DNA from 3 places in the Oceanobacillus alkalisoli genome. Region 2 is predicted to be linked to each of the others. Evidence: predicted binding sites of a transcription regulator. Region 2 holds the regulator's gene; each other region holds the start of a gene.
What was found. The regulator Rex, encoded in region 2, represses fermentation and respiration genes when NADH is low (regulators of the CRP and FNR family bind a similar motif). The targets are predictions, from matches to a motif close to TTGTGAAATATTTCACAA.

Region 1: a site for Rex is predicted at 3,986-4,003, ahead of L3V42_RS01540 (formate/nitrite transporter family protein). Genes of this name have one in related genera too.
Region 3: a site for Rex is predicted at 8,205-8,222, ahead of adhE (bifunctional acetaldehyde-CoA/alcohol dehydrogenase). Genes of this name have one in related genera too.

What each region holds. Positions count from the first base shown of each region.
Region 1 is NZ_JAKNRA010000001.1:329,336-339,951, reverse strand. Features, by position in the region: gene L3V42_RS18440 (PH domain-containing protein) at 8-181, opposite strand; gene L3V42_RS01560 (threonine/serine dehydratase family protein) at 317-1,243, shown strand; gene L3V42_RS01555 (TM2 domain-containing protein) at 1,487-1,720, shown strand; gene rraA (ribonuclease E activity regulator RraA) at 1,754-2,236, shown strand; gene fdhA (formaldehyde dehydrogenase, glutathione-independent) at 2,559-3,806, shown strand; gene L3V42_RS01540 (formate/nitrite transporter family protein) at 4,035-4,832, shown strand; gene L3V42_RS01535 (TAXI family TRAP transporter solute-binding subunit) at 5,658-6,647, shown strand; gene L3V42_RS01530 (DUF1850 domain-containing protein) at 6,637-7,107, shown strand; gene L3V42_RS01525 (TRAP transporter permease) at 7,104-9,125, shown strand; gene L3V42_RS01520 (SRPBCC family protein) at 9,189-9,650, opposite strand; gene ald (alanine dehydrogenase) at 10,165-10,616, opposite strand, start outside.
Region 2 is NZ_JAKNRA010000028.1:3,165-13,780, forward strand. Features, by position in the region: gene L3V42_RS17650 (CPBP family intramembrane glutamic endopeptidase) at 241-957, shown strand; gene L3V42_RS17655 (hypothetical protein) at 1,004-1,936, opposite strand; gene L3V42_RS17660 (redox-sensing transcriptional repressor Rex) at 2,002-2,637, opposite strand; gene L3V42_RS17665 (ABC-F family ATP-binding cassette domain-containing protein) at 2,784-4,703, shown strand; gene L3V42_RS17670 (hypothetical protein) at 4,700-4,861, opposite strand; gene L3V42_RS17675 (CNNM domain-containing protein) at 4,855-5,037, shown strand; gene L3V42_RS17680 (hypothetical protein) at 5,060-5,311, shown strand; gene L3V42_RS18610 (hypothetical protein) at 5,341-5,502, shown strand; gene L3V42_RS17685 (FtsW/RodA/SpoVE family cell cycle protein) at 5,840-7,021, opposite strand; gene tsaD (tRNA (adenosine(37)-N6)-threonylcarbamoyltransferase complex transferase subunit TsaD) at 7,596-8,606, opposite strand; gene rimI (ribosomal protein S18-alanine N-acetyltransferase) at 8,603-9,052, opposite strand; gene tsaB (tRNA (adenosine(37)-N6)-threonylcarbamoyltransferase complex dimerization subunit type 1 TsaB) at 9,045-9,752, opposite strand; gene tsaE (tRNA (adenosine(37)-N6)-threonylcarbamoyltransferase complex ATPase subunit type 1 TsaE) at 9,765-10,223, opposite strand; gene thiL (thiamine-phosphate kinase) at 10,233-10,616, opposite strand, start outside.
Region 3 is NZ_JAKNRA010000001.1:1,008,165-1,018,780, reverse strand. Features, by position in the region: gene L3V42_RS04520 (hypothetical protein) at 1-131, opposite strand, end outside; gene mqo (malate dehydrogenase (quinone)) at 322-1,830, shown strand; gene L3V42_RS04510 (DUF2829 domain-containing protein) at 2,098-2,319, shown strand; gene L3V42_RS04505 (3-oxoacyl-ACP reductase) at 2,651-3,406, shown strand; gene L3V42_RS04500 (QueT transporter family protein) at 3,583-4,092, shown strand; gene hprK (HPr(Ser) kinase/phosphatase) at 4,245-5,165, shown strand; gene L3V42_RS04490 (LysM peptidoglycan-binding domain-containing protein) at 5,536-6,948, opposite strand; gene L3V42_RS04485 (YpjP family protein) at 7,138-7,746, shown strand; gene adhE (bifunctional acetaldehyde-CoA/alcohol dehydrogenase) at 8,243-10,616, shown strand, end outside.

The sequences.
Region 1 (10,616 bases), on a different contig from region 2:
CATTAACTTAGTGTTCTTTAATTTGAATATCTGGATTCTTTTCTTGTAACGTCTCTACACAGAATTTTATTTCTTTGGGCGAAACCTGTACTGTTTCGTATTTGTTGTACGTAAGTTCAATTCTATGAATAGAGAGTGATGGAGATATAAAGGGGTTCATAGTTTTCCTAAATGATTTCATTTATATTTACTTTGGTTTCAAAATCCTATTGATGCTTACTAAATTGCCCAAAAATTCAAGTCGTGCAATCGCTTCCTCTATCGCTTATAATGACATTTAAGAATATTTTCACGTTTGATGAGGAGGGATTAACTTATGATAATTGTTCACGACATATTACAGGCGAAGCGGGATATTCAAGATGTGATTGATACGACACCAATTTTACATTCGCGCAGCCTGAGTGAAATCTGTGGAAATGGAATGTATTTTAAAGCGGAGCATTTGCAGAAAACGGGATCATTTAAAATTCGTGGGGCGACGAATAAAGTGAAGAAGATGGTCCGGGAGAAAGCGGCGTATATCACAACGGCATCCAGTGGAAACCATGGACAGGCGGTTTCCTATATTGCAACGCAGCTCGGGGTGCCGGTTACGGTTGTTGCACCGGAAGATGTCCGGGATACGAAACGTCAAGCAATTGAAACATATGGCGGGAAGATTGAAACGTTCGGTACGACTTCAGAGGAGCGGATTTCTCGGGCAAAGGAGCTTGCGAAAGAAAAGAACGGTGTATTTATACCACCATATAATGATGCATTTGTAATGGCAGGACAAGGAACAATCGGTCTGGAAATACTTGCTCAGCTACCTAAAGCTAATGTGGTTGTTGTTCCAATTGGTGGCGGTGGGCTAATAGCTGGTATTCTAACGGCAATTAAGCAGAGTAAGCCGAATGTGAAAGTAATTGGGGTGGAACCGGAAATCGCAAATGATACGTATTTGTCATTAAAAAGTGGGGAAATCACGAAGATTCCTAGATCATCTACGATTGCAGATGGGCTTCGGGCAAGTAAACCAGGATTCATGACCTATCCGATTATTCAGCAGTATGTGGATGATATTGTTCTCGTTTCAGAGGATGAAATTAAAGAGGCACAAATCCTTGTTCTTGAACGGATGAAGCAACTTATTGAACCGTCAGCGGCCGTTACGGTAGCTGCAGCGATGAGCGGGAAATTAGGAGTGGAAGATAAAAATATCGTTAGTGTGTTAAGTGGTGGTAATGTGGACGTTCGGTAAAAAATCCATATGGTATGAGTCTTTCTTCTTTCGGAATTTTTTGGGAAATAGTTCTTTCTTCCGCTTTCAAGCCTGCCTGTAAAACGATACGATTTTAATATGGTAACTATTGAAGTTCCTCATGTCACTCAAATGTTGTTGAATTGGTCAACTGGAGGTTTAGAGGATGGTGCTGGTGGAATAATATAAGTTAGGATACGGTTTATTGTTAAAGGAGCAGATAGACAAACAGGAGGTAACATCATGCATCAGAAAAGTATCGCATTAGCATATATCCTCTGGCTCATCTTCGGCCAGATTGGAGTTCATCGGTTCTACACTGGAAGAGTAGCAACTGGAATTATGCAGTTATTATTAGGGGTAACTGGGTGGGCAACGCAGTGGATCTTAATCGGCTACATTCCGCTTGGCATTCTTTGGCTATGGATGTTCGTCGATATCTTTCTCATTCCAGGAATGTGCAGGAATCCGCGCTAATAAGGAAGGAATCAGCAAAAGGGGGAATAGTTAATGGATAATTTAAAAACAGCAGACATTTGTGATGACCATGCAAGTGAGGTCCAGGTATGTAAAATGGACTTTCGTTCTTTCGGGAAGCGGCACCGTTTTTCGGGGAAAATTGAAACGGTTCATGTGTATGAAGATAATGTTTTATTCGAAGAAGCGCTTGAATCAGTGCCAGCTGGTTCTGTCATTGTCGTAAATGGCGGGGGGTCAAGGAACTGTGCACTTATGGGAGACCGATTAGCAGGGATTGCGGTTACCCGCGGGCTTGCTGGTGTGATTATTAACGGCTGTGTCCGTGATTCCGGAGATCTTGCTACGATGGATGTCGGGATTTTGGCACTTGGAACAAATCCGCTTAAAAGTAAAAAGAATGGAATTGGCGAACGGAATGTGAGGTTTACTTTTGGTGATGTAAAATGGAGACCGGGGAGTTTCGTTTATGCGGATGAAGACGGTGTAATCATTTCAGAAAAAGAAATTATATAAGGGAATGAATTTCATAATTACCAAAGTCGGCTTTTCCATCACCATATGTAGTTGGGAACGAATCAACTCAACTACATATGGTGAAGTAAGATTTTAACTAAACTAGGGCTGCTGGAATAAATTGCAGTTCTAGTTTTTTGTTTACATTTTTGTGGTATATTCAACAAAATTTTCGTCTTAACAGACATTATGGTGTTATATTTTGTAAATTCATGTAAATTAAAATTAATTGAATTTTTGCTTAACCCTGATATAATCGAATTCAGAGAGCAATGCCTACATGATAGACATCCTTATAAAATTTTTTTAAGGAGTGATTCGTTTGTCAAACAAAGCAGTAGTGTATTCCAAGCCAGGAGAGGTGGAAGTGAAGGATATCGGTTATCCGGATCTTGTTCTCCGTGATGGACCAGGTGTTAACCCGCTGAACGTCGGAAGGAAGTGTAATCATGGAGTTATTTTAAAAGTGATTGCAACGAATATTTGCGGAAGTGACCAGCATATGGTTCGCGGAAGAACGACCGCTCCAAGTGGTTTGGTGTTGGGGCATGAGATTACGGGAGAAGTGATAGAAGTTGGAAGTGACGTAGAATTCATTGAAAAAGGTGATATTGTATCTGTCCCATTCAACATTGCTTGTGGGCGTTGTGTCAATTGCCGCCAGCAAGACACGCATATTTGCTTGAATGTGAATCCGGATCGCCCTGGTTCTGCATACGGTTATGTAGATATGGGAGGCTGGGTCGGTGGTCAGTCCGAATATGTGATGGTTCCATATGCTGATTTCCAGCTGTTAAAATTCCCTGATAGGGATAAGGCGATGGATAAAATTCTTGACTTAACGATGCTTTCGGACATTTTTCCGACTGGATACCATGGTGCTTATAGTGCGGGAGTTAAAATGGGCTCGACGGTATATGTAGCAGGAGCTGGACCAGTTGGACTTGCTGCAGCGCATTCTGCACAACTGCTTGGTGCATCGGTTGTTATTGTAGGCGATTTGAATGAAGAACGGTTGGCCCAAGCGAGAAGCTTTGGCTGTGAAACGGTTAACTTAAGAGACCATGATGATCTCGGTGAGCAAATCGCAGAAATTCTAGGCGTTCCGGAAGTTGATTGTGCGGTTGATGCGGTAGGCTTTGAGGCGAGCGGACACGGCAAAGATGCCGGGGAAGCCCCTGCAACAGTATTGAATTCCATTATGGATATAACGCGAGCAGGAGGACGACTCGGTATTCCTGGATTGTATGTTACAGGTGACCCGGGTGCGGTTGATGCAGAGGCGAAAGAAGGAACACTGAAAATCCGCTTTGGATTAGGTTTCGCAAAAGCACATCATTTTGTTACGGGACAAACGCCTGTAATGAAATACAACCGCGATTTAATGCAGGCGATTTTAAGTGGCCGTGCACAAATTGCGAAAGTGGTGAACGCGACGGTCATTTCTATGGGTGAATCCCCAGATGGATATAAACAGTTTGACGGCGGAGCAGCAAGAAAATATGTCATTGACCCGCACGGAACGGTTCGTAAACACTTGAGCCTTGATACGGCAGAAGTGATTAATTAACAACTCTAATTTAGTGGATGGTTTTGCGTATAATTTTTATAGAGCTGGAACTGAAGTTTAGTTAAGATCAGTTCCAGCTTTTTTTGTCTTCATTAATGATTTGAGTTTAAGAGATATAGTCACAAATCTGTCAGACTTATCTATCCAAAAATAGTTTATACTTAAGTTAGTGCTCTTGTATGTGAAGTTATGAACATATAACTATTAAAATGAAAAGGATAGATGCATATGGATTACGTAAAACCGAATCAAGTAATCGAGTCTATTGCGACAGCTGGAGTGAATAAGTCACAGTTATCAATAAGCCATATTTTGATTAAAGCGATGCTAGCTGGTGCATTATTAGGATATGCGACAACATTGGCATTCACTGGAGCGACACAAACTGGATTAGATATTGTCGGCGCACTTATTTTCCCGACAGGATTTGTAATGACCTTATTACTGAATCTTGAATTGGTTACAGGCTCTTTTGCCGTGCTTCCGGTAGCTCGATTCCGCAAAAAAATTCCGATATCATCTATTGCTCATAATTTCACTTGGGCGTTCATCGGAAACTTAGCCGGCAGCCTCATCTATGCGGCATTGTATGTGATAACCATTACTTATTTTGGTAATATCGATGAGTCTATTATGATTCAAAAGCTGATTGCAGTAGCGGAAAGTAAAACACTAGATTATAAAGCAATTGGCATGGATGGCATGGTTGTTGTATTTGTGAAAGCAATGCTTTGTAACTTCATGGTCACCTTGGGAGTGGTGATGAATGCTACATCTACTTCTACTTTTGGTAAAATTGCTGCAATGTGGATACCAATTTTTATTTTCTTTGCGCAAGGATTTGAACACGCAGTTGTTAATATGTTCGTTATCCCAGCAGGAATGATGGTCGGTGCAGATGTTAGTTTGGCAGACTGGTGGTTCTGGAACCAAATTCCTGTTACGATTGGGAACTTTGTTAGTGGATTTTTATTTGTTGCATTAGCTCTTCATGTTGTGACGAGAGAGAAGAAGGAGAAAGTGTAGATTATAGGAAAGAAAGTGATTAACTTAGGGGTGTCAGAGCACCTCTATTTTTGTGTGGTAAACATACCATACTTGAATAAATAAAAGCTATATATGTTGAAACTGAAGTTTTCACTCCTGTAATAGGAACGGATCCATCTATTAGAAAGTTATGTTGTTTAAATTCGCTTTTGTTCGATAAAGCTCATCTAGGAGACAGTTTTATGGATAAAGTAACCGATTGTGTCTAATAGAACACCCCTCTGAGACAGTTTTATGGATAAAGCAGTCGATTGTGTCTAATAGAACTCATCTATGAGACAGATTCATGGAAAAAGCAGTCGATTGTGTCTGATAGAACACCCCTCTGAGACAGATTCATGGAAAAAGCAGTCGATTGTGTCTAATAGAACACCCCTCTGAGACAGTTTTATGGAAAAAGCAGTCGATTGTGTCTAATAGAACACCCCTCTGAGACAGATTCATGGAAAAAGCAGTCGATTGTGTCTAATAGAACACCCCTCTGAGACAGATTCATGGAAAAAGCAGTCGATTGTGTCTAATAGAACTCATCTATGAGACAGATTCATAGATATATAGCCGACCATTGTCTAATAGCACTCACCTATAAGACAATTTCATGAATTTGCCACTGCTCGTGTCTAATAGTGTTCTCCTACCAAGTCATAATGACAAGGAAAACAATTGATAAAATATTTAGTTCAACTTAATATAGCTTATTTAAATGAAGTAATACTTTGTAATTGACAAAATATTACCAAGACATTATAATGAAAGCGCTTTATAAACTGAAGGTATTTGAAAGAAGGGGAGAGGGGATCAGAAATGAGAAAGAAATGGTTTGGTTTACTAGTCATCGGTATTCTATCAATTGTGCTTGTAGCCTGTGGGGATGATGGAGGAGACGACGCGAATAGTAGTGACGGCGGGAGTGGGGATTCTGCCGGACTTGAAGCAAATATTGTGACCATCGCTACGGGCGGGGCGTCTGGTCCATATAATATTATCGCTACAACACTTGCGGATATTTACACGTCAACTTATGATGTCAACTCTCGTACCCAGACAACAGGGGCTTCCGCTGAAAATTTGAATCTAATGGCGGATGAAAAAGTAGAAATGGCGTTTGTTATGAGCGATGCACTGAGTCAGGCCTTGAATGGGGAAGAAAGCTTCTCAGAGCCACTAGAAGGGATTACACAAATTGCCACGCTGTACCCGAATGTCGTCCAAATTGTCGCGAGAGCAGATGCTGGTATTGAAACAATTGAAGATTTGGTTGGGAAACGGGTTGCCGTTGGTGACCAGGGATCCGGAGTAGAAATAAATGCACGTGCACTGCTTGATGGTCATGATATTACATATGATGACTTGCAGGTAGACTATTTAGGTTATGCGGAAGCGTCTGACGGTTTATCTGGCGGTACAATTGATGCAGCTTTTTTAACGAGTGGACTGCCGAATGCTTCTGTATTAGAACTATCTGAAACGCTTGATATTAATTTGGTAACAGTAGATGCAGATAAAGTTGCGGAAATTGCTGAAGAACACCCATACTTTATTCCATTTGAAATTCCAGTTGATATGTATGATAATGCTGAAGTTGTGGCAACAGCAGCTGTTCCGAATGCGCTCGTTGTACGCGAAGATTTAAGTGAGGATGATGTGTATGAATTAACGAAATCTTTCTTTGAAAATCTGGATCAGTTAGCTAATTCACACCAAGCAGCATCCGATATATCATTAGATACAGCCGGGGACGGACTCATTGCGCCATTACATCCAGGAGCTGAGAAATATTTTAATGAGCAATAAGAAAAAAATCTGGATAGGGAGCGCGTTTTTCATCGTGCTCCTTTTTCTTCTTTTTTTACGGCTGCCTGTCATTCTAATTGCGGGAGGCAGTAGCGCTTATTATCTTAAAGAGAACGAATTTACTTTAGGATGGATTCATTCCATTGAAAAAGAAGAATGGTTTGAGAGGTATAAGCGAGAAAAGCAGAAAATCATATTGGTAGAGACGTATTTTAAAACATTTGGTGCGGGCACACCGTATGAAGCTGAAGAAACAACGACAGAAAATGGTTTTATCCATATGGAAATGGATATCGCTCATGAGGAATTAAATATAACTGTATCAGAAAATGTAAATTTGACGATTTACGCGGAAAATCGGGAAATTCCTTTACATCATGATTTTGATGATCATGAGAGGGTCGTCATCAAGACGCGTTCTTTATCTATTTGGGAATACATAAGGGGGGAATTTTTGTGACGAACGAAAAGAAGCCAGCAGCATCTGCCGAAATTTCGGATGAACAAGTTCAGAAAGTATTGGAAAAGTTTGATTTGGAATCCAATGTGCGGGAGGTAAACAACAAGGGGATCTTATGGTTCATTTCAATTTTCGCAATCGCTTTTGCTCTATTCCATTTATATGTAACGTTTAATCCACTACCGACTCTCTTGCAGCGGAACGTCCATTTAATGGGTGGACTTGCTCTCGTATTTTTACTCTATCCGACATTCAAAAAACAAAGCCGCGCTAAAATACCGTTCTATGATTGGATTCTCGTTGGACTAAGTGTCGCTTCCTGTGTTTATTTATTTGTCGTATACCCTGAACTTGTCACAACACGAGGAGGGATTGCCACTACGACAGATATTATAATGGCGATGATGACTGTTATTTTAGTCTTTGAAGCAGCACGCAGGGTCACAGGCTGGGTTCTGCCGATATTGGCCATGTTATTTCTTGTCTATCCATTTTTCAGTCATCAGGACTGGCTGCCGAGGATGCTTCTGACAAGACCGTTTGATTTAGCCGATATTTTTGGTCAGCTTTATATTAAAACGGAAGGACTTTTTTCAACGGCAATCGGCGCTTCGGTTCAATTTATCTTCCTCTTCATTTTGTTTGGGGCATTTCTTGCAAAATCTGGCATGGGACAGTTTTTCAATGATCTTGCCCTTGCGCTAGCTGGTCATAAACAAGGAGGACCAGCGAAAGTTGCTGTTATTTCAAGTGCCTTTATGGGATCGATTAACGGTTCAGCAGTTGGTAACGTCGTTAGTACTGGTGCTTTTACAATTCCGTTAATGAAAAAAATTGGTTACGATAAAAACTTCTCTGGTGCTGTTGAAGCAAGTTCCTCTATTGGTGGACAAATCTTACCACCAGTAATGGGAGCGAGTGCTTTTATTATGGCGGAAACAACTGGAATATCGTACGGTACGATTGCTCTCGCAGCTTTAATCCCAGCCTTGTTGTTCTTTTTAAGTAGTATCATGCAAGTTCACTATCGGGCAGGCCGATCGAACTTAAAGGGACTGCCAAAGCCGGATCTTCCGGAGTTAAAGAATGTATTTAAAAATGGCTGGCATCTGCTCATCCCTCTAATTTGTTTGATAGCAATGCTTTTCTACGGACTACCTGTATCTTTTTCGGCCTTTTATACGATTGTAATCACCGTGATTGTATCTTGGTTTCGGAAACATACGCGAATGTCGATTAAAGATATTTTCGAGGCATTGGAAATGGGAACAAGACAATCCTTATCAACAATCATCGCTTGTGGGGTTGTCGGTGTTGTTATCGGTGTCGTTAATTTAACAAGTTTCGGAGCGACATTAACATCTGCAATTACTAGTCTTGGGGCTGGATCACTCATGCTGACGTTAATTTTGACGATGCTTGCTTCGATTGTACTTGGAATGGGGTTACCTTCCATTCCAGCTTATATTATTACAGCAACAATGGCAGCTCCTGCACTTGCAGAATTCGGAATTCCTGTTCTCATTGCACACTTGTTTGTATTCTACTTTGGAATTTTTGCAAACATTACACCGCCTGTTGCGCTCGCTTCCTTTGCTGGAGCTGGTCTTGCAGGAGGCGATCCGATGCGAACCGGATTTATCTCGCTAAGGTTATCGATAGCAGGGTTCATCGTTCCGTTCATTTTTGTTTATGAACCCGCATTACTTCTGATTAACCCGGCAGGGCTGCCAGTGAATGCAACAGAGTTTCCATTTGCCGCAATCCTGGATATCCTTATTGTTGCAGTTAGTTCAGCCATAGCTGTCATTGCAATTAGTGCTGCAGTCGAAGGTTATTTTAAAACAAACTTAGGCGTCATTACCCGAATTATTCTTGGAATCGGTTCCTTGCTTTTAATTGTCCCGGAACTTGTAACGGATATCATTGGTTATGTGATTATATTTGTGGTTTTTGCATGGAACTATATGAAGGGAAGAAAGGAACCTGGAGTTGCGCTTGAGACAAGGTCAGGTTGAACGAATTCCTTCATTAAAATTCCCAAGTTCAATTTTAAAATGGACTTGGGTTTTTTTGAGGATCTAGTTATTTTCGGAATAGCTTGCGATTGCTTGTTTCCGGTATTCAAATATATCTTCCAACTTCTTCCGGATAAAGACTCGATGTGCAATCTCCCCAAAGACTGAAAACGGCATCGCGTAGTTTACTGTGTCGCGCATCTCTACGCCATCCGCTTTTTCAATCAGGCGATGCTCGTGCTGCCAATACCGAAAGGGACCGGAGCGCTGTATATCGATGAACATGCTGCCTTCTTCGATATGAGTGATTTCAGTGTGCCAGTTCATACGAATACCTAAAAAAGGTTTAATTTGAAAACGAAAAATCATTCCTACTTCCATTACTTCAGGGAGTGGGGCGAGTGGTTGAAAGGATAAGTCACTAGAAGTAATATTTTCTAATTGGGAAGGGTTAGATAGAAATTCCCAAGCTTGTTGCCGGGAAATGGGAAGGTGCTGTGTTGAAGTCAGCGTGTATATTTTCAATATGGCTCCTCCTGAGTGTTTTGGATTTTGTCGAATAAGCTTGTCTCTTGTATTCAATGAAAAAAGCATGAACGGTCTATATGCTTTTTCTAATCGGTTTTGATAAAGTGAAACTTCATTCAGTGGGGGATTCTTTACCTATCTCACCGGGACTTTCGGACTGTCCTTTAATTTGAATGTTTATCCAAAATCATTCATTTCCTTCATTTTCAATCCGGATATTAATATATTGCTTTTTGCAGAAAAATGAAAACAGTTATCTAATTTGGATGATACTAACAATATTTTCCTTTGTCAATATAAACCAAAAAGATTTAAATCATAAAGAGAAACTTCATTCAGCGGGGTTTTCTTACCACCTCCACTACGGGATAAATAAAATTATGATTATCATATGCAGGAACGATTGGTTAGTGAGGGAGATGACCAGATGAGAATTGAAGCGTTGTTTTTTTAATAGAAAGCTCAATAAAAAAGACCCGCTCCAAACTAGGAAAGCGGATCTTTTGAAGTATTATTGATTCAATAATACAGTTGCCTCTTCATATGGCAGGTCAAATGTTTCTGCTACTGCTTTATAGGTTACTTTGCCATCTAGCGTGTTCAAGCCTTTTAGCAGTGCTGGATTGTCGAGTAGCGCTTTTTGGTATCCTTTATTCGCAATTTGAATCGCGTAAGGGACCGTAACATTCGTTAGCCCCATTGTTGCTGTTCGCGGTACAGCACCAGGGATATTCGCTACCGTATAATGGATTACGCCATGTCTTGTATAAACTGGATCAGCATGTGTTGTCGCGTGGTCACTTGTTTCAAAGTTTCCGCCTTGGTCAATCGCAACGTCCACGATGACAGAACCATCTTCCATTTGCTTAATCATCTCTTCTGATACAAGTACAGGAGCTTTTGCGCCTGGGATGAGCACGGAGCCGACTACTATATCAGAATCAATCACTTCTTGTTCAATGT
Region 2 (10,616 bases):
AGCAATGTATCTGTCTTTTTACTATTTTTTAATTCTGATCTGGAAAAGGAGTTGGAAATAGATATTATTGGAGACTTATACATATAATTGGGTATAGATAAGATAAAGTGAAACTTCATTCGGTGGGAATTTTACGGACGGTTACACCGGGATAAAAGTGGGACCAATACTCTGACCCCCCGCCCCGATTTGTGTTAAAATACGTTTGTGTGAATTTATGATAAAAGGAGTCGTTTTGTTTTGCCGAAGAGATATTGGTATGTGATTGTTACGTATTTGATTATGCAGTTTTCTGCGCTTCCGGTGGCATTGTATATTGAATTATATTTTCCTGAAAGTTATTCACAATATATGATTTATTGGACGATCTTCAGTTTTACTGCTGGAATGCTCGTTACGTTATGGCTGATGAGACCAGACATGCAGAAACCGGCACATCGAGATGCTTCCCCTGCTTCTTCTGTGATTCTTTGGTCGATCCTTGGGGTGTTTCTAGCTTTCTTTGCTCAAGGCATCGCCGCTATGATTGAAGTCTTTATTCTCGGCATCCCAGCAGGATCGGAGAATACAATGGGAATCATGGAATATGCCCGGACAAATGTACTCTTTATTTTGGTACCAGCAATTATTGCGCCAATCCTTGAGGAGATAATTTTTAGAAAGATTATCTTCGGGAGCCTCTATAAGCGGATGAACTTCTTTTTCGCCGCTATACTATCAGCGCTTGTCTTTGCTGCTTTTCATGTAGATTTTTCCCATCTTCTTATGTATACCGCTATGGGACTTGTATTTGCTTTCCTTTATGTAAAAACAAAACGGATTATTGTTCCGATTATCGTCCACGCGGGGATGAATTCTTATGTTGTTTATAAGCAGTACAACTTAACACCGGAGGAAATCCAAAAAATGTTAGATCAGCTCGAACAACTGCAGACTATTTTATTTAGTTGCATATAAAGAAATGGAAGATGACTTCATATCAAAAGTCATCTTCCATTTTTTCCTATTGTATTTCCTGTAACATCTCAATGATTTCATCAACGTCTTCAATCGACTCTTCCATCACCGTATAACGTACGACATATAAATCATTTTCCTTAACGAATATACGTCCAATTTCTTCTTGGTTCGGCTCCGTCGCATCTCCGTCCACACGGAATTGATACATCACTTCGCTCTCCGTTGCACCGAAACGTTCAAATTCAAATTCACCTGTTGTCATATCTTCTAAACTTAACTCCAGTACACTGATGAAATTCGCAAGCCCACTAATTTCGTTACCATTCTCATAGTAATCATAAGTGATGATTGCACTGTAATTTCCTAAGTTTTCATCAACTGGGATATATTCAGCTGTTGTTTCGCCTTCCCCTTCTTCGTAGCTTGCAAGCAGCCATTCTTCTTCCTCAAATGGTGTTGGAAGACTGGTAATTTCATTTGCATAATCCCCAGTTATTTCGATTGCTTCCCTTTCTGCAGGAAGTGGATTAACCTCGATAATTTCCGATTCATAAATCTTCCATTTTCCATCATCCAACTGAAGAACATGCTCCCCTATCGTTTCATTGTTCTCGAATTCGCTCCCGTCCTTATCGACGGTGCGCTGCGCGTAAGCAACGACTGCCCTGTCATCTGACTGTTCTTTCACTTCCAGATCGTTCAGCTCGATATCGAGAGAGAACTCAAAGAATTCTTGAATCGTCTCTTCCGTTGAGTCATAAGCTGGTGAATACGGGTGGATTGTCTCCATATAACCGTCCAAGTCTTTTTCCATCAAAGCCTTCACATTAGACTCCAAGACAGAATAGAATACATCTTCCGTTGCTTCTACGTTTTGCTCTGCCGTTTCCTCATTCTCTGAATCATCCGAGCAAGCCGCCAAAAACAGACAGGAGAAGATAACCAGCACTCCTGCCAATAATTTACGATTCGACACGTCTTCCACACCCCTACATTTTTCTCCAGTTTCTCTTCAATTTCCTGTTTCTCTATGTATATATCCTAGTTTGACTCGAGTGGATAATGCTTCAAGAAATAAACAAGTGCCTGCAGTTCAACGGCTAAGTCAATATGATGAACGCGTACATTATCTGGCACCGTAATCCGAACAGGTGTGAAGTTCAAGATACCTTCAATCCCTGCTTTCACTAATTTCTCTGTAATCGCATCTGCTTCTGATACAGGGACGGTAAGAATTGCAACGGAGATCCCCTCGATTCTCTCCATCATTTCACCAATCGCATAAACCGGAACGCCACCTACAATTTGGCCTATCTTGTTTTCATCACTGTCAAAGGCCATTTTTATTTGGATATTATTATTTTTTGTAAAGTTATAATTTAAAAAAGCGGTACCTAGATTACCGACACCGATTAAAGCTACCTCTGTCATTTCATGCTGGTCAAGCGTACTGCGGAAAAAACCAAGCAAATATTCGACATTATAGCCATAACCTTTCTTCCCTAATGCACCAAAGTATGAAAAGTCACGACGAATCGTGGCAGAGTCAACTTTAATCGCTTCAGAGAGATCCTTTGACGAAACCCGGTTCTTCCCTTGTTGATTTAAAGTGTTTAAATAACGATAATACAACGGAAGCCGCTTTGCTGTTGCTTGTGGTATTTTATTTTGTTTCATATCTGCTCCTCATTTCATGATATACGAATTATTTAGTAGTTGTATGGTCTATTCTAACAGAAAATGGACAAAATGTCGTGATGATTTTCACAAGTAATTTCCTTCTGTCGATATTTACGTTACAATACATATAATGGGGTGAATGTATGATTTTAATGCAAATGAATGGACTTTCGAAATCTTTTGGTTCGGAAACCATTTTATCAAATGTAAAACTTGAGGTAAAAGATCTCGATCGAATAGCGATTGTCGGGAGAAACGGGGCAGGTAAATCTACCTTATTAAAAATAATGGCTGGAGATCTCTCCTATGACACGGGTGAGCTGATTAAGCCGAAAGAGCTGACGATTGGATACCTTTCCCAACATATGGAACTGCAATCCGGTAAAACAATCTGGAATGAACTTGTCACGGTATTTGACGATTTAAAAAAACAAGAAGGAAAATTACGTCATATAGAAGAGCAGTTGCAAACCACCGACTTACTCTCGGAAGCTGATTACCAAAACTTACTGACAGAATATGATCGGTTGCAGCACGCCTTTGAAACTGGCGGCGGTTATACGTATGAAGCAGAGATTAAAGCGGTATTGCATGGACTCAATTTCCAAGATTATGATTACAATACGATGATCAGTGAATTGAGTGGCGGGCAGAAAACAAGGCTTGCACTTGGGAAGCTGCTCCTGCAAAAGCCACAGCTTCTGCTTCTTGACGAGCCGACAAACCATTTGGATATCGAAACATTAGGTTGGCTCGAATCTTACTTAAACAGCTATCCAGGGGCTATTGTCATTGTTTCCCACGACCGTTACTTTTTGGACAAGACTGTAACACTAGTCTATGAGATTTCAAGACATCAGACGAAGAAATACCACGGGACATATAGTAAATTTCTTGAACAAAAAGCAGCTGATTATGAACGGGAACGGAAAGAGTTCGAGAAACAACAAACAGAAATTAAACGGATGGAAGATTTCGTCCAGCGTAATATCGCCCGCGCTTCGACGACGAAACGAGCTCAGAGCAGACGGAAACAGCTTGAGCGAATGGAACGGATGGACAGGCCGCTCGGAGACGAGGCATCCATGTCCTTTTCTTTTGATATAGAAAGGAGAAGCGGGAATGATGTCTTGAAGATTGAAGACCTCGCCCTCCGTTATCCGGACGAGGAAGAGTATACCTTTAAACAGGCGAATCTAAGAATCACACGCGGGGAGCGGGTCGTTCTTATCGGGCCAAACGGGGTTGGCAAAACGAGTTTACTTAAAATACTTATTGGGAAACTCCAGGCAACAAAGGGAATCTTTGAGCTTGGGACAAATGTGAAAGTTGGCTATTACGACCAAGAGCAGGCAGATCTTTCCTCGAATAAAACAATCCTCCAGGAACTTTGGGATGAATATCCGCTCGTAATGGAAAAAGATATCAGAACAGTGCTGGGTAACTTTTTGTTTAGTGGAGATGATGTCTTAAAGCCGGTAAATACGTTAAGTGGCGGAGAAAAAGCGAGACTCGCCCTTGCGAAACTAATGATGCAGAAAGCTAATCTGCTTATTCTAGACGAACCGACAAACCATTTGGATATCGACAGTAAAGAAGTACTGGAAGCAGCACTCATGGGATACCCTGGAACAATTCTTTTCGTTTCCCATGACCGTTATTTCATCAATCGGATTACAGACCAAGTTGCACAGATGAGTAAGGATGGAATCAAGATTTATCTCGGAGATTATGACTATTATCTTGAAAAAACAGAAGAAGAAAAAGAATTTATCAGGCTTTCCCAGCAAAAAGAGGATAAGCCAAACACCGATAATAGGCGTCGCAGTTTTCAGGAAGAGAAACAGCTACAAAGCGAGAAACGAAAGCGCGATAGAAAAATCGCACAGCTTGAAACTGCCATTGAAGAAAAGGAATTAGAAATTGCAAACCTTGAAGAAGAAATGACTAAGCCTGAAGTATTCCAAGATCATGAGAAAGCACTGGAATTAACGAAACAAGTGAACGAGCTGAATGACAAATTAGAAGAACTAATGGAGAGTTGGGCAAATTTACAGGATTAATGAATTTCATAATACGTACTTAATGCTTCACCATCACCATCTGTAGTTGAGTTGGTTCGTTCCCAACTACAGATGGTGATGGAAAGCCGACTTTGGTAATTATGAAATTCATTCGGATGAGTAAAAATACAATTTATTGGAGGTTGGCCAGATGACAATAGCAATCGCAACACTTATCGTTCTTATACTCATTAACGCATTTTTTGCCGCTTCTGAAATTGCACTCTTCGGGCTAAACGATAATAAGGTAAAACAACAACCAGAAACCGGTCACAAGAAGTTTATCCTAAAAAAGTGTAATACGGAAACCGCACTTTGTCATCGAAACACGTAAGATTGATGAATTATTTGCCAGTATGAAAAAGCAAAACACCCATATTGCAATCGTTCTTGATGAAAATGGCGGAACAGAAGGCTTAGTAACGATTGAGGAAGAGATTGTCGGCGAAATTTCCAGTGAAGATATTCTATTAAAGGAACATCCAGACATAAACAAAGAGTTCAAGGAAATCGGAACAAATGAATACTTGGTTAAAAGGACAATCGGCTTGTATCAATTGGATGAAATGCTTGCCATCGGTTTACCAATCATGATTTTGATACATTAAATGGATTTCTTATCCATGAGCTTCGACATATTCCAGCGCTTGATGAAGAATTCGTCATTTCCTATAACAACACAGAATTCAAAGCGAGGAAAATAGGAGAAATCGGATTGTCTCTATCGAAAATAAAACGGGGAGAAGTTGGACCTAACTTTTCCTCGTTTTTTATTATAAACGAAGGAAACAGACGATAAGATACGATAAATAAAGATGTCAAGGCTTCCATTCAGAATATTCACGTTTTCTTAAGAGATGTTATCGATTTCACTCGGATTGAGTTGAATTGCCTTATCTATTACGCTTACTATAGGTAAAGATAAAGGAGGAGTATAAATGAAAAAGTTATCAATATTCTTCAGTAATTTCAAACAAGCGATGGACCAATACGGTCAAGCACACATCATCATAGCTCATGCTACAGAAAGCTTTAGCAACAGATTGAAATAACCCCCTTTCAAGCTCCATCATTTACACCATTATATTTATCCACTAAAATAAAAATGAGCACCCTCTTAGCAGAGTGCTCATTTTTTATTTAAACAAATAATCATTCTGAATTGTATATTCCACAGCTATCCGATAAATAACTCCGACCCCGAGCATCGTCGCCATCACCGAACTCCCCCCGTAACTGATGAGCGGTAATGGGATTCCTGTCACCGGCATCACTCCGATCGTCATACCGATGTTTTGAAACACGTGTACAAGTATCAAACTCAAGAAGCCAAAACAGAAATACGAAGCAAATGGAACAAATTTATCCATGCTTAACCCTAACGATACAAGCTTATAAATTAACAGAAAGTACAGCAGAATCACTAAAGATCCACCAATAAATCCGAAAGTCTCCCCAACTACTGAGAATATAAAATCCGTCTGGGCTTCCGGGTAATACACCTCGACTCCGCCAAGACCTTTCCCAGTTAACTGTCCGGAACCAAGTCCCATGTAAGCTCGGTCAAAATGCCAATTAGCTGAATCGGTCGATTGTGTCGGATCAAACCATGTTAGAATACGGTCGATTTGATAATGTCTGCTCGGTCCAACTACCAATTTAGCAAGTGCGGGAAATTGGACAATAAAAATAAGTACAGCCCCTAAAAAAGTACCGACAACCCCTACTAAACTAAGAATGATCTTCCAGCTGATTCCTGCAAAAATAATCATCATCCCAAGGATAAACAAATAAACCATCGCTGTACCAAAGTCAGGCTGCAGCATAATCAAGCCGACTGGAAGCATCGTAATTCCTACCATTTTCAACAAGAGCATCGTATCTGACTTTAACGTACTCTCTTCAAACTTTTGTTTATGCTTACTGATAATAACTGATAAATATAATATCGTCGTCAACTTAACGAACTCTGCCGGCTGGATCGATACGCCGGGAACAATATTGTTAAACCAGCTCTTCGCCCCATTCACGGAGTAGGCAATTGACGATGGACTGACATATAATATAATTAACGATAAAATACCAGCAGCATAAATATATACACTGCCTTTATACAATTGTTCCATGTCCAAGAATTGCACCGACGCAGCAAATAATAGCCCTACAGAAAACCAAACAATCTGTTTAAAGACAAAATTATCATTTTCATATTGCTCAAACTGTGCCGCATTATAAATAGCTACAAGACTGGTCACGAAAAATAAAACGATTAAGATTAATAAATCGGTTTGCACATAATAGGACTGTTTTTTTGTCATTGCTGCATCACCATACTTCTTTTTCTGAAATCTAACTTTTCTAATCATTATCCACAAGCTATTTATTGAAAAAAGCCCGCTATAATGGTCATTAACAATTCTACCCACATTATCCACAGTTTTCGGGAGTTTTTATCCCATTTTTATTCACATCATGAACAGTGGTATAAGAAGGATTCGATATTGTATCCACAAGACTGTGCATAAGTTGTGAATAAACTCCACAACTACTGGGGATTTCTTTCTCGCAACATAGAAGATTATAGAAGGGATACTGTACTTTCAAACTTACTCCAGTCCAATCGATAAAGAAGGCTTATCCCCTCTTATACCCAAGTAGTGAAAGCGGGCATCGACTCACGATCATCTTCTTAGTTTTCTTTATATCAAAGAAAAGAGTGAAAGTTCGATCACATATGGAGCAACCTTCTATCCTGACAGACACAGTTTGGACGTGGCTGCGACTACTGGATGTGCTAGTATAAACGCTCTTCGGCGGGGTGAGTAATCACAGTCCGAAGCGTTGCGAAGACAAGCGCTTGCTTAACCTGCAAGGACGCTTCCACCTTTGTTCTTAAATGAGTTCGAGGGAGGGGTTTGCGTTCAAATCAAGACCATCCCGTTTTCCTTGTTCAAAAGCAATGGTTCCAGCAGCAGCTATCATCGCAGCGTTATCTGTACATAAATTTAGAGGAGGGATCAGTAATGGAATTCCAGCTTCGTCAAACTGGACTTGCATTTCCGTACGCAAACCTCGATTTGCTGCAACTCCGCCCGCAACAATTACTTGCTTCACGTTTTTCTCCTTAGCAGCTCGTAATGTTTTTGTTGTTAACACTTCAATTACACTTGCTTGAAAGCTTGCTGCAATGTCCTCTTTTTTTAACGTTTCTCCACGCTGTTTCGCATTGTGGATTTTATTGATAACTGCAGATTTTAATCCACTGAAACTAAAATCATAACTGCCTTCATCGAGCCAAGCCCGCGGAAAATCAATTGTTTCCTTACCAAGTGCAGCTAAACGATCTACCTCAGGGCCTCCGGGATATGGCAATTCTAACATTCTTGCAACCTTATCGTAAGCCTCACCAGCGGCGTCATCGAGCGTCTCACCGAGCAATTCAAATTCGCCATGTTCTTTCATTAACACAAGTTCGGTATGGCCACCAGACACGATTAAAGCAAGCAATGGAAATGTAAATTCCTGCTCAAATCGATTAGCATAAATATGTCCTGCAATATGTTGAACACCGACTAAAGGCTTCTTTTTCGCAAAAGCGAGTGCTTTCGCAGCATTCACACCAACGAGCAAAGCTCCTACAAGACCAGGCCCTTCTGTAACTGCAATCGCATCAATATCTTTCCATTCCACGTTTGCTTCCTCTACCGCTTCTTCAAGCACCATCGTTATTTGCTCAACATGATGGCGTGAAGCTATTTCCGGGACAACTCCGCCAAACCGTTTATGGCTCTCAATTTGAGATGCAACTACGTCTGAAAGTATTTCCGTACCGTTCTTCACTATAGCAACTGCTGTTTCATCACAGCTCGTTTCAATACCTAGTATGATTTTTTCATTTTTCATTTTAAATTCACCCACATCACAAGAGCATCCTCCTGATCATCTGTATAGTAATTCTTCCGGATACCTCCAGGAAGAAGTCCGAATTTCCGGTACATTCTCTGTGCAACGATATTGGAAACTCGAACCTCCAAAGAGAGCTGTACCGCCCCAATACGAATTGCTGCCATCATTAAATGATGGAATAATTGCTCTCCTATTTTCTTCCCGCGGTACTCAGGCAAGATAGCAATATTTGTAATTTGTGCTTCATCTATGACAATCCACATCCCGGCATAACCGATAATTTCACCACCATAATCGACAACAAAATATAATGCTTGCATATTATCTGTTAATTCATGGTAAAAGATATCCGATGTCCAAGGGACCGGAAAGGAAGACTTCTCTACTTTCAATACTTCTGGCACGTCTTTGATTTCCATTTTGCGTATCACAATTTTAGCCATTGCTCTTTTTTTCCTTTTGGTTTTTTAACCAGTTCGCCTCAGCCTCTGCTAAGCGTAAGTAATTTGGTGCAAGTGTATGAATATTATCCGGGTTCCTTGTTAAACTTGCAAGCCCTAGATGTGCGGGGTTGGTAATATGATAAGGACCTTCCGGCATAACAGCCAAATCACCTAAGGTTTCCATAATCAGTTCTTTAAATGATGCTATATCTGGGCTTAAAAATAAAACAGGCTTTCCTTCCGCTTGTAAATCTTTCAAAACATTTACGAATAACGTATTCTGATCTTGAACCGGATTCGTCAGCTGTCCACTCTTCCATTCATAAACTCCTGTATAAACGAGCCCTCTGCGCGCATCAAAAAACGGGCAAACAAACCCGTCAAAAAAACGTCCCTGGTAACTGAGCGCCTCCAGACTGGAAACTCCAACAATGGGGACGCCAAGCGCCCACGCAAGTGTCTTCGCTGTTGTAAGTCCTATCCGTACTCCAGTGTAAGAGCCAGGACCTTTCGCAACAGCTATCTGATCTAATTCCTCGACATCCATTCCCACTTCAGCCATCAACTGATTGATTGCCGGCATTAAGCGTACGGAGTGGTTTTTCGTCAGATTTGTCATGATTTGCCCAATCACCTGGTCATTTTTCATAATTGCTACACCGAGAACATGATTTGATGTATCAATGACAAGTACATTCATATTTCGTAACCTCTAATCCTTCATCTTGTATAAAATGCTGCAGTAATGATCACCAAATGCATTAAATTTCAATTTCCTTGCCTGGTCATCATCTGTATATTCAATACCTATTTCTAAACGTTCTTCGGGTAAATAGTCTTTAATAAATTCTGCCCATTCAACAACAGAAACACCATCACCATGAAAGTATTCCGAAAAACCGATATCTTCATCTGAATCTTCCAGTCGATATACATCCATATGATATAAGGGGATTCTACCCTTATATTGTTTAACAATCGTGAATGTCGGGCTATTTACATTACGTGTAATTCCAAGTCCTTTAGCTAATCCTTTAGTAAAAGTTGTTTTGCCTGAGCCTAACTCACCTTCCAAGGTAAGTAAATCACCAGGTTGTAAAAGATTAGCGAGTCTCATCGCAATCTCTTCTGTTTCCTCAAGGGAATGGGCAATAAATTCTATCGAGCTCAAATGATCCACCTACTTTAAATGTGTATACCCTTCTTTTGACAACTTATTTATATTCCCGTTCTTATCAAGATATACGGCATGCTCATCTTTATTCATCACATGACCGATTGCAGTCACACGAAGGTTTAATTTTTCCGCCTTCTGTTGAACCGTCTGCCAATCTTTCTTTGCAACCGTACCAACAAGTTCAAAGTCTTCTCCGCCAAAATACTTCCATTTCTGTTGCAGTTCAGCAGGAAATGTAGCTAGTCCTGGATGAGTTGGTACTTTTTCATCTTCCAATACAATGGAAACACCAGACTCCTCCGCGATCTCATGAACTTCATTACCAATTCCATCGCTAATATCATTTAAAGCTAATCGCTTAATACTCCTCAGTGAATTAGAGAATGT
Region 3 (10,616 bases), on a different contig from region 2:
TGCATCCCTTTCCACCCTATATTTAACTTACCGTTATTTTTAAACAATTCATCTTCCATTGTACAATTTTTCTTACGATTTGTCAGTAGCTTGACGAACTCTTCAGACGAATAAAGAAAGGATTCATCCATTATTGTTCCTCATTTAATCAAAAAATACTGATTTTACCGGAAAAGCTGGAGCAGATTTGGGGAATATGATAAAATAATAGTGTTACAACTATATAGATTTGTGGGCAGAATTCATCGGGGTTTATTAATGAATTGAATTTGTGGAAGCACTTTCATTTTTTGAAAATATACAGATAAGGAAGAGGATAGTATGAATAAAAGGGAGAACGCAGATGTTATTTTAATCGGTGCTGGGATTATGAGTGCAACGCTTGGTACGTTATTGCATGAATTGGTGCCAGATTGGAACATTACAGTGTTGGAGAAGCTAGGTAAGGCTGGGGAGGAAAGTTCACATGAATTAAATAATGCTGGTACAGGGCATGCTGCATTATGTGAATTAAACTACACGACGGAAAAACCGGACGGCACAATTGATGGAACGAAAGCGAATAACGTGAATGAACAGTTCCAAGTTTCCTTACAGTTCTGGTCCTATCTTGTAAAGAAAGGCTTATTACAGGAGCCGAAGAAATTTATTAGATCCTTGCCGCATATTAGCTTGGTCCAAGGTGAAAAGAACGTTGAATTTTTAAAGAAGCGTTATGAATTAATGAAAGAAAATCCATTGTTTGAAGATATTGAATACACGGAAGACCCTGCAACACTAGCGGAATGGCTACCACTTGTTATGAACGACAGAGTTCTTGAGGACGGCATTGCTGCAACGAAGATTGATAGTGGAACGGATGTGAACTTTGGCGCATTAACACGGAAGTTATTTGAACATCTTGACGAGACAGGTGCAGATATTCAGTACAACCGTGAAGTTGAAGATCTTAAACAAAAACCGGCGGGCTGGGAAGTGAAAGTGAAAAATCATGAAACCGGCAAGACGGAAAGCCATTTTGCGAAATTCGTTTTCATTGGCGGCGGTGGCGGTAGCTTACATCTTTTACAAAAAACAGGTATTCCGGAGAGCAGACATATCGGCGGGTTCCCTGTAAGCGGAATCTTTATGGTATGTAATAATCCGGAAATTGTCGAGCAGCATAACGCTAAAGTATACGGAAAAGCAAAAGTAGGAGCTCCGCCAATGTCTGTTCCGCATTTAGATACACGCTATATCAATAACAAAAGGCAATTATTATTCGGCCCGTATGCTGGATTCTCGCCGAAGTTCTTGAAGACAGGTTCCAATATGGACTTAATCACTTCGGTTAAACCGAGTAACGTGTTCACGATGCTAGCTGCAGGTGCAAAAGAATTGCCGCTTACGAAGTACTTGGTGACACAAGTACTGCAATCCAAAGAACAGCGCATGAAAGAACTTCGTGAATTTATCCCGGATGCAAAGAGCGAGGACTGGGATTTGATCGTCGCCGGGCAGCGTGTACAGGTCATTAAAGACACAGATTACGGCGGAAAAGGGACACTGCAGTTCGGTACAGAAGTGATTACAGGAGCGGACGGATCAGTCGCCGCATTACTCGGTGCATCACCAGGTGCATCAACTGCTGTTCAGGTTATGCTGGATATTTTGAACCGCTGTTTCCCGGATCGCATAGAAGAGTGGGAGCCGAAGATTACAGAAATGGTCCCGTCTCATGGTATGCGCCTACGCGAAAATCCGGAATTGCTGCGTGAAATTAAAGCATCAACATCTGAAGTTCTGGAATTAAACAAAGTCGACGAATCAGATTTATTAGCAACTGTATAATAAGCATATAAAACATCTGCGCACTGCCGCGGGTGTTTTTAAATTTATAAGCATGAATGAATTTCATCATTACCAAAGTCGGCTTTTCCATCACCATATGTAGTTGGGAACGAACCAACTCAACTACATATGGTGATGGTGAAGCATTAAATACGTATTATGAAATTCATTAGCATAGATAAAGATTAACAAGACATATATCCGCCATATTTGAAAACAATCCAGGTATCCTCTATACTTTTATGTATGAAGAAAGGATGAGCTCGTATGAAATTTGAAGAGGCATTGCCACGTCTTCGGGCGGGTGAAAAAATAATCCGTTCCGGTTGGCCGGGCGCTGAACTTTACGTCAAGCTTGTTGGTGAAAGTGCAATCGATGGTGAAAAATTGAATCCATATTTATTAATAAATGTCGAGGGGGAAGGGTATACAATGTTTACCCCGACTGTTTGTGATTTACTTGCAGAAGATTGGGAAATAGTCAAGTAAAGGGGGAGCCTATTTTTAGCATGGGCTCTTTTTTAATAGTAACTATAAAATAAAAGTGCTATGGATAACTTAGGTATTCAGGGCTGGCCACGTCCGGCTCAAGCGCCCAGCAACTATCAAACTTCACACTCCTCCAATCGGTAAAGAAGACTTAGCCGTTTGGTCTTTGTGAGGCTTAGTCGCACTTATACCCTTGCGGTGAAAGTCAACATCAACTCTCTACCGTCGCCTGAGTTTCCTTTATCTCCCCCTCGGAGTGCTCCAGTTTGTACGTTGCTAAACGGGCGCTTGCGCCTTTGTTCTATAAAAAACTTTAAAAGGATGATGATGCTTGAATTTTTCAGAGTACGATGGGAAAACGGTTTTTATTACAGGTGCAGCTTCGGGGATTGGCTATGCGCAGGCAGAAGCCTTCTTGAAGCAAGGTGCTTCCGTATTTGCGGTGGATCAGAATGAAATGGGTTTACAGCTGTTAAAACAAGCGTACCCGGAGAAATTTGCTTTTTGGTGTGCGAATGTAGCGGAGAAGCAAGAAGTTGCGGAAGCGGTCCATCAAGCATTAAGAGAGTATGTCCGGATTGATATTCTCGTGAATACAGCAGGCATCCTCGATGATTATAAAACAACCCTCGATACGACGGAAGAATTATGGGATAACGTATTTGATACAAACGTGAAAGGAATTTATCATGTTACGAATAATATCCTGCCTCATATGTTGAAATGGGAGCAAGGTGTTATTGTGAATACCGCATCGATTGCCGGGCTTGTCGCAGGTGGCGGGGGAGCGGCATACACGGCTTCCAAGCATGCGATTGTCGGCTATACGAAACAGCTCGCTTATGATTACAGCAGGAAAGGGATCCGGGTAAACGCGATAGCACCTGGAGCAATCCGGACCCCAATGAACGCAGAAGACTTCGCGGGTGGAGGCGAGATGGCGAACTGGGTGGCAGAAGAGACACCGGCCGGGCGCTGGGCTGAACCAGAAGAAGTTGCAAGCCTTACCTTATATCTTGCAAGCAGTGCGGCAGATTATATTCATGGAGCTGTTATCCCGGTTGACGGCGGCTGGACTGTTAAATAGCGTATCCTAACTCTTTTCAGGCAAAAATCCTTCTATGCAACAGAAGGGTTTTTTGTTATACTCATCTGGCAAACTTTTTTGCTTGTATTATGGCACTTTGCAGGGCGCTTGTCCGATCCTTTGGCCATAATTATTACTAAAATAGCAATCTGCTATTTTACAAAGGAGTCTATCAAATGAATAGTTCTATTGCACACGAAGAGTCACTGACTTCCATAAGAAGTATAGTGAAAATTTCATTAGTTTCCGCATTATATATGGCGGTCACCCTCATTTTATCTGTCATTAGCTTTGGACCAATCCAGCTCCGTCTATCTGAAATGTTCAATTACCTGGCACTATTTCACAAACGATATATTGTCGCGGTTTTCTTGGGTGTTGTGATTGCGAACTTCATGTCACCGATGTGGTTTATCGATGTGCCAATCGGCGGACTTGCGACCCTTGCAGTACTGCTCGCGGCCCGGGCTCTGACAAAAAATATAAAAAATGTAAAAGCTAAATTTGTTGTTACAGCTATTATTTTTACGTTATCGATGTTTACCGTCGCTGTGCAGCTTTATATCCTATTCAATCTTCCATTTTGGATGACTTATCTCACGGTTGCCCTAGGGGAACTGCTATCTATGACAATCGGTGGGTTCATCATGTACATGGTAAGTAAGAGAGTGGATCTGACAAAATAAGACGAAAGCCAGGTTTTCAAAGTGTTGACCTGGTTTTTAGTATTTGTATTAAATTACCGAGCCCCCTTACTATACGCCGCAATATATTGTATAATAGATCCAACTATCATTGAAACGGAAACATATTAGAAAAAGAGAAATTAGGTGTAAAAGTGAAAACAATTAGTGTAGAACGAATTTCCAAAGAATTATCCTTGGAAATTCTTGCAGGGGCAGATAGTCTTGACAGAAAAGTATCAAAGAATAAATCACACCGGCCAGGACTTGAGTTTATCGGTTATTTTGATTTTTTCCCGACGGAACGCGTGCAAGTTCTCGGATTAACGGAAATAAATTACTTGAAATCGCTTAGTGTGGAAGAAAGAAAACAAAGAATCGGCAATATTGTAAATTACCATCCTCCTTGCTTTATTGTAACGCGGGGACAAGAAGAATTGACCTATCTCGAACAGTATTGCAACCAGGAGAATATTCCGTTACTCCGAACGAATGATTCTACATATGAATTCATCGCTAAATTGGACGCTTATTTGGGTAGAGCTCTAGCAGAGGAGATTGCTGTACCGGGTGTTTGCCTCAATGTATTCGGGATTGGAATCCTCTTGCGCGGTGAATCGGGAATAGGAAAAAGTGAAACCGCTTATACGCTAATCGGTCGGGGTCATCGTCTTGTTGCCGATGATATCGTCGTCCTTAGAAAGCTTAGTCACCGTACGATCCTTGGAACACACAATGAGATGAATAAAGAATTCCTTGCATTAAGAAGTGTAGGTCTGTTAAATATTGTTCGTGTTTATGGAAGAAAAGCATTCCAGGATGAAACGCGGATTGCGCTTGATATCGAGCTCACCAAATGGGGAGATAATGAGCTGAACAATGATCTTGAGTTAAAGACAGAATATACGAGTTATATGGGAGTCGAAATTCCTCATATTAAAATTCAGCTTCAGCCGGGAAGAGATGTTGCCGGTTTAATTGAGGCAGCAGCAAACAGCTGGTATTTAAAACAACAAGGCTACAGTGCTGCTGAAGAATTTATCCATCGAACGGAAAATTATAATGGAAACGAATAAGGACAGCTGGTTCGAGCTGTCCTTTTCTTGTGTCCGGTAAATGGCCGGTTTTTCGTAGGGCGAGCATTGTCAGTTAAAACTTCAGCCTCTTCCAATTGAGAAAGAAAATTTATCCGTTCGTTCTTTGTCAGGCTTAGTCACCATTTAATCAACTGAAGCACCAGACGGCCAGATTTTTCGGGCGATTAGGGCATTACTAATCTACCTAATCAGCGGAATGGCAGCTCCTTCAGTTGATTAGGAGCTCTCTGATTTATCGAAACAACAGAAAATCAGATCTTTTACGTGATTAAGGGATATGTTTCTTACAAGTAAAAGAAAAGTTTGATTAAATTTATCTGCTTCTGGGGCGTTTCCGCTCTTATTCTTTTTAAATCCGCTTTCTTACCGTAAAGTTATCCCGCAGCAATTCCCAGTTCTGAGGGAAAGGATAGCCGAGTGCCCAATAACTGATTCCGCCAAGATTGAATTCTTTTGCCAAATCAAACTTTGCCTGAGCACTTCTCGCATCCTCAAACCACACTTCATGATCTACGCCGTCTTCATCCGTATAACGAAAGAACGGTGAAGCGGCAACTTCATCATACTGAATTTCTGCGTTATATTCGGTAGCAAGCTCCACAGCCCTTTGAGGACTGAACGTTTGTGCAGCTTGCCCCTGCACATGTGGCAACCTCCAATCCCGCGCGTAAATCTGGAAACCGAGGAATATTTTTTCCGAGGGGATTTCTGTCAAGGCATATTCTATAACCCGCCGCATTTGGTTTAACGGTGAAATGGCTTGAGGCGGACCGAGACGGTATCCCCATTCATATGTCATCACGACAACGAAATCGGCAATCCTTCCTTGGGCTGCATAATCATGTGCTTCATATAATAATCCAGGCTGGTCGGCGCTCGTCTTCGGTGCTACAGCGGTCGAAACAAAATAGCCTTCTGGATGGAGCCGGTCCACAGCCAATTGAATAAAGTTATTGAAACGCTCCCTGTCTTCCGGCAATACATTTTCAAAATCAATATTTAATCCCCGGTAGCCTTTTTCATTCATCACCCTTAAAATATTCGTCAATAATGTATCCATCAGTTCGTCGCTCGTTAGAATGGTATGAGTGAGGGTGGACCCGGCTTCCTCCGAGGTGAAATTCAAAATCGACATCATCGGCAAAATATTCTCCTCATAACTTGCAGCAATCATCTGCTCATCCGGAAAAGGCTCCAAGCTTCCATCCGCTTGAATCAAATAGGCGAATGGGCTCACAATTGTCAGCAGCTCTCCAACTTCACGGATCGACTGGGCGCCAGCAGCATCTTGTTGGTAGGAATAGGCATTGACATCAATAATTGGTTTTTCCCGTGGGATAAACAGTATTTGGCCAGTGAAGATAGGCTCGGTTATCGTGAGGGCATTCTCCTGGGCGAGTGCATATACAGATACCCCATACTGGTTCGCAATACTTGCGAGCGTCTCACCTGGTGCCACTTCATGACGTAGAAGTGGAATGAAAATTTCCTGTCCTGGCATGAGTATCTCCGCATCAATTCCTGGATTTGCTTCTAAAACTAGATTTAAAGACATTCCATAATCATTAGCAATACTCCACAAGCTTTCTCCAGCCCGAACCGTATGCCACGTTCCTTTAACCGGAATAAGTAAAGCCAGCCCAACAACAAGCTGTTCTGGATCCGGCAAATCATTTACCCGCAATAAATCGGCCATGCTCACCCGATATCGTTCGTGTAACGCATACAAATTATCTCCTGGCTCCACAACATGAATAATCAAAACAAACTCCCCCTCACAAATTTCGCTCCAATATCCTATGCCCAAAAAGTGAGACTGTGTAGGAAATAGGGTCAGGGCATTTGTTCCGCTAAATTAATAGAAATTTTAAGAAATAAACCATTATCCCAATAGACATCTGCCTATAACATGTTAAAATTAAAGTAAGGAAATGATTGGGAAGTGATGCTCATGAAGATATGGATGAAGAAAGCGCTCGTTGCACTTATTGCAATTGCAACACTCGGAATGTATACGCCGACCGCTTTACTAGAAATTGATGCCGAAAATAATAAGAATAGTGTCTCCTCAAAAACAGAATTTGATCAAGCGACTGAACTCCGTACAAGTGAAGCGACTCTCGAAAACTATGAAACAATGCTTGAGATCGAGACAGAACCGGATTATTTACGGAAGCTTCAAGAACAGGCGAAAATGCAAAGCTTGATGAAGTTTGGTCCTCGTATTGCTGAGCAGGTAGAGGACGAGTTTTCTGCGGTTATTTTGCCGAAAATGGAATCTGTGTTGGAAGAACTAGCAGTTGAAGCGGGAGAAGATGCTGTCCGTTATTATGGAATCACGGAACAACCGGCAAAAGGTTACGGGGAGCGAATCTTTCACGTAACGGATTACCGGACGGAAGAAGATATCGTCCGCTTCCATGTCCGCCGTGATAACCGCCCATTAGAAGGCTATTATTTCAATTTCCATTATCATCTTCAAAAAGATGATTTCAAAGAGCACCACACCCTCGGTGAAATTTACTGGGATAAAAATACACCACCTAAGTGGATGGCATAAAGATAAAGGAAAAGGTTGGGATATAACTGTCCCAACCTTTTCCTTTATCTTGTTAACAGAATGAATTTCATAATTACCAAAGTCGGCTATTCCATCACCATATGTAGTTGGGAACGAACCAACTCAACTACATATGGTGATGGTGAAGCATTAAATACGTATTATGAAATTCATTAAATATAAAAGGGAGCTGCCAACTATTTTAGTAAACCACTTTACCATAGTGTTAATAGAACTAACTATTTAGAATAGTTTCACTGGTTTGTCACAATTCACCAAAACGGCAAGCGCTTCCAGATGTTATGATAGTTTTGAAAGCGAAAGACGAATTTTTATAAAATAACATGCTCAACAATTCACAATAAAGAGGTGATTATAACATAAACGAACAGACACTATTCTCCCGGTTTTAAATGAAATTTGCTGGCAAGCATTAAGCCATTTTTTTTAAAATTAAAATGATCAATATTTCACAAATAAACGAGGAGGATTTACGATGACTACCAAAGCGCCTGAAAAGAAACAAGTTAAATCATTAGTCGAAAGCATTGATGCCCTAGTTGAAAAAGGGAATAAGGCATTAAAAGAAATGAAAATGCTGGATCAAGACCAAATTAACAACATGATTAAAGAAATGGCTTTAGCAGGTATGGAGCAGCATATGGAATTGGCAAGGCTCGCTGTAGACGAAACAAAACGCGGGGTTTACGAGGATAAGATTATTAAAAACATGTTTTCAACAGAATATATTTATCACAACATTAAATATGAACGGACAATAGGGGTCATGCATGAAAATGAGATGGAAGGCATCGTTGAAATTGCAGAACCTATCGGAGTCATTGCTGGAATTACTCCTATTACCAATCCGACTTCTACGACAATGTTTAAATCAATCATCTCAATTAAAACGGGCAATCCGATTATCTTTGCTTTTCACCCCGGGGCACAAAAATCAAGCGCCAAAGCAGCGCAGGTCGTCTATGAAGCTGCTTTAAAAGCGGGAGCACCTGAGCACTGCATCCAGTGGATTGAACAACCAGCTGTGGAAAAAACGCAGTCACTTATGAAACATGAAGGTATCGCGCTCATCCTAGCTACAGGTGGAGCCGGTATGGTTAAATCTGCTTACAGTTCCGGGAAACCAGCCTTAGGTGTCGGTCCTGGTAATGTCCCTTGTTATATAGAAAAAACTGCACATATTAAACGGGCAGTCAACGACCTTATTTTATCCAAAACATTCGATAATGGCATGATCTGCGCTTCCGAACAAGCTGTCATTATCGATGAGCCAATCTATGAAAAAGTGAAACAAGAGATGATTGCCCATAATTGTTACTTTTTAAATGCTACGGAAAAGGTAAAAGTCGAAAAACTGGTCATTGATGAAAATAAGTGTTCTGTCAATCCTGCAATTGTAGGAATGAGTGCAGCTGCCATTGCGAACATGGCTGGAATCACCGTACCGGAAAATACAAAAGTATTGGTCGCTGAGTTAACCGGTGTGGGTCCTGATTATCCGCTGTCACGGGAGAAGCTCAGCCCTGTCCTTGCCTGTTATAAGGCGAATAATACAGAAACAGGACTCAGACGATGTGAGGAAATGCTGGAATTTGGTGGACTTGGTCACTCCGCTGTCATTCATTCTGAAAATCAGCAGGTCATCGATGCATTCAGTCAGCGGATGAAAGCCGGCCGCTTGATTGTCAACCAGCCATCTTCCCAAGGGGCAATTGGTGACATTTACAATGCGTATACCCCGTCACTGACTCTTGGATGTGGTTCATATGGCGGAAATTCAGTGTCTAGCAATGTGAGCTCTGTTCATTTATATAACATCAAAAAACTGGCAAAAAGAAGTGTTAATATGCAGTGGTTTAAAATCCCACCAAAAATATATTTTGAAAAGAATGCCGTCCGATACCTTGAGAAAATGCCGGATATCTCAAAGGCTGTCATTGTAACGGACCCGATGATGGTCGAATTGGGATATGTGGATAAGGTCTTATATTATTTAAGAAAACGTCCGGACTATGTCCATTGCAGAATTATATCGGATGTGGAGCCAGACCCTTCTAAGGAAACAGTTATGCGTGGTGCAAAGGTGATGAAAGAATTTGAGCCGGATGTCATTATCGCTCTCGGTGGCGGCTCACCTATGGACGCCGCTAAAGGGATGTGGTTATTCTATGAATATCCGGAAACAGACTTTAATGGTTTGAAGCAGAAATTCATGGATATTCGTAAACGTGTTTATAAATACCCGCAGCTCGGAAAACGGGCGCAATTTGTCGGGATTCCAACAACCTCCGGGACAGGTGCGGAAGTCACATCTTTTGCCGTCATCACGGATAAAGAGAATAATATAAAGTACCCGCTGGCTGACTATGAATTGACACCGGATGTCGCAATCATTGACCCACAATTTGTGATGAGTGTACCGAAAACGGTGACAGCTGACACTGGAATGGACGTCTTAACCCATGCGATTGAAGCTTACGTATCCAATATGGCGAACGACTTTACAGATGGGTTGGCAATTAAGGCGATTCAGCTTGTCTTTGAATACTTACCACAAGCCTATCATGATGGATCGAATGAATTGGCTCGTGAAAAAGTGCATAATGCTTCTTCCATTGCGGGAATGGCGTTTACCAATGCTTTCTTAGGGATAAATCATAGTTTGGCACATAAACTGGGCGGTGAATTCAATATCGCGCATGGGCGTGCCAATACCATTTTGTTACCTCATGTCATTCGCTATAATGCAACGAAGCCGACGAAATTTGTGTCATTCCCTAAATATGAACATTTCATTGCAGATAAACGCTATGCAGAGATAGCCAAAGCAATCGGCTTACCAGCTGCTA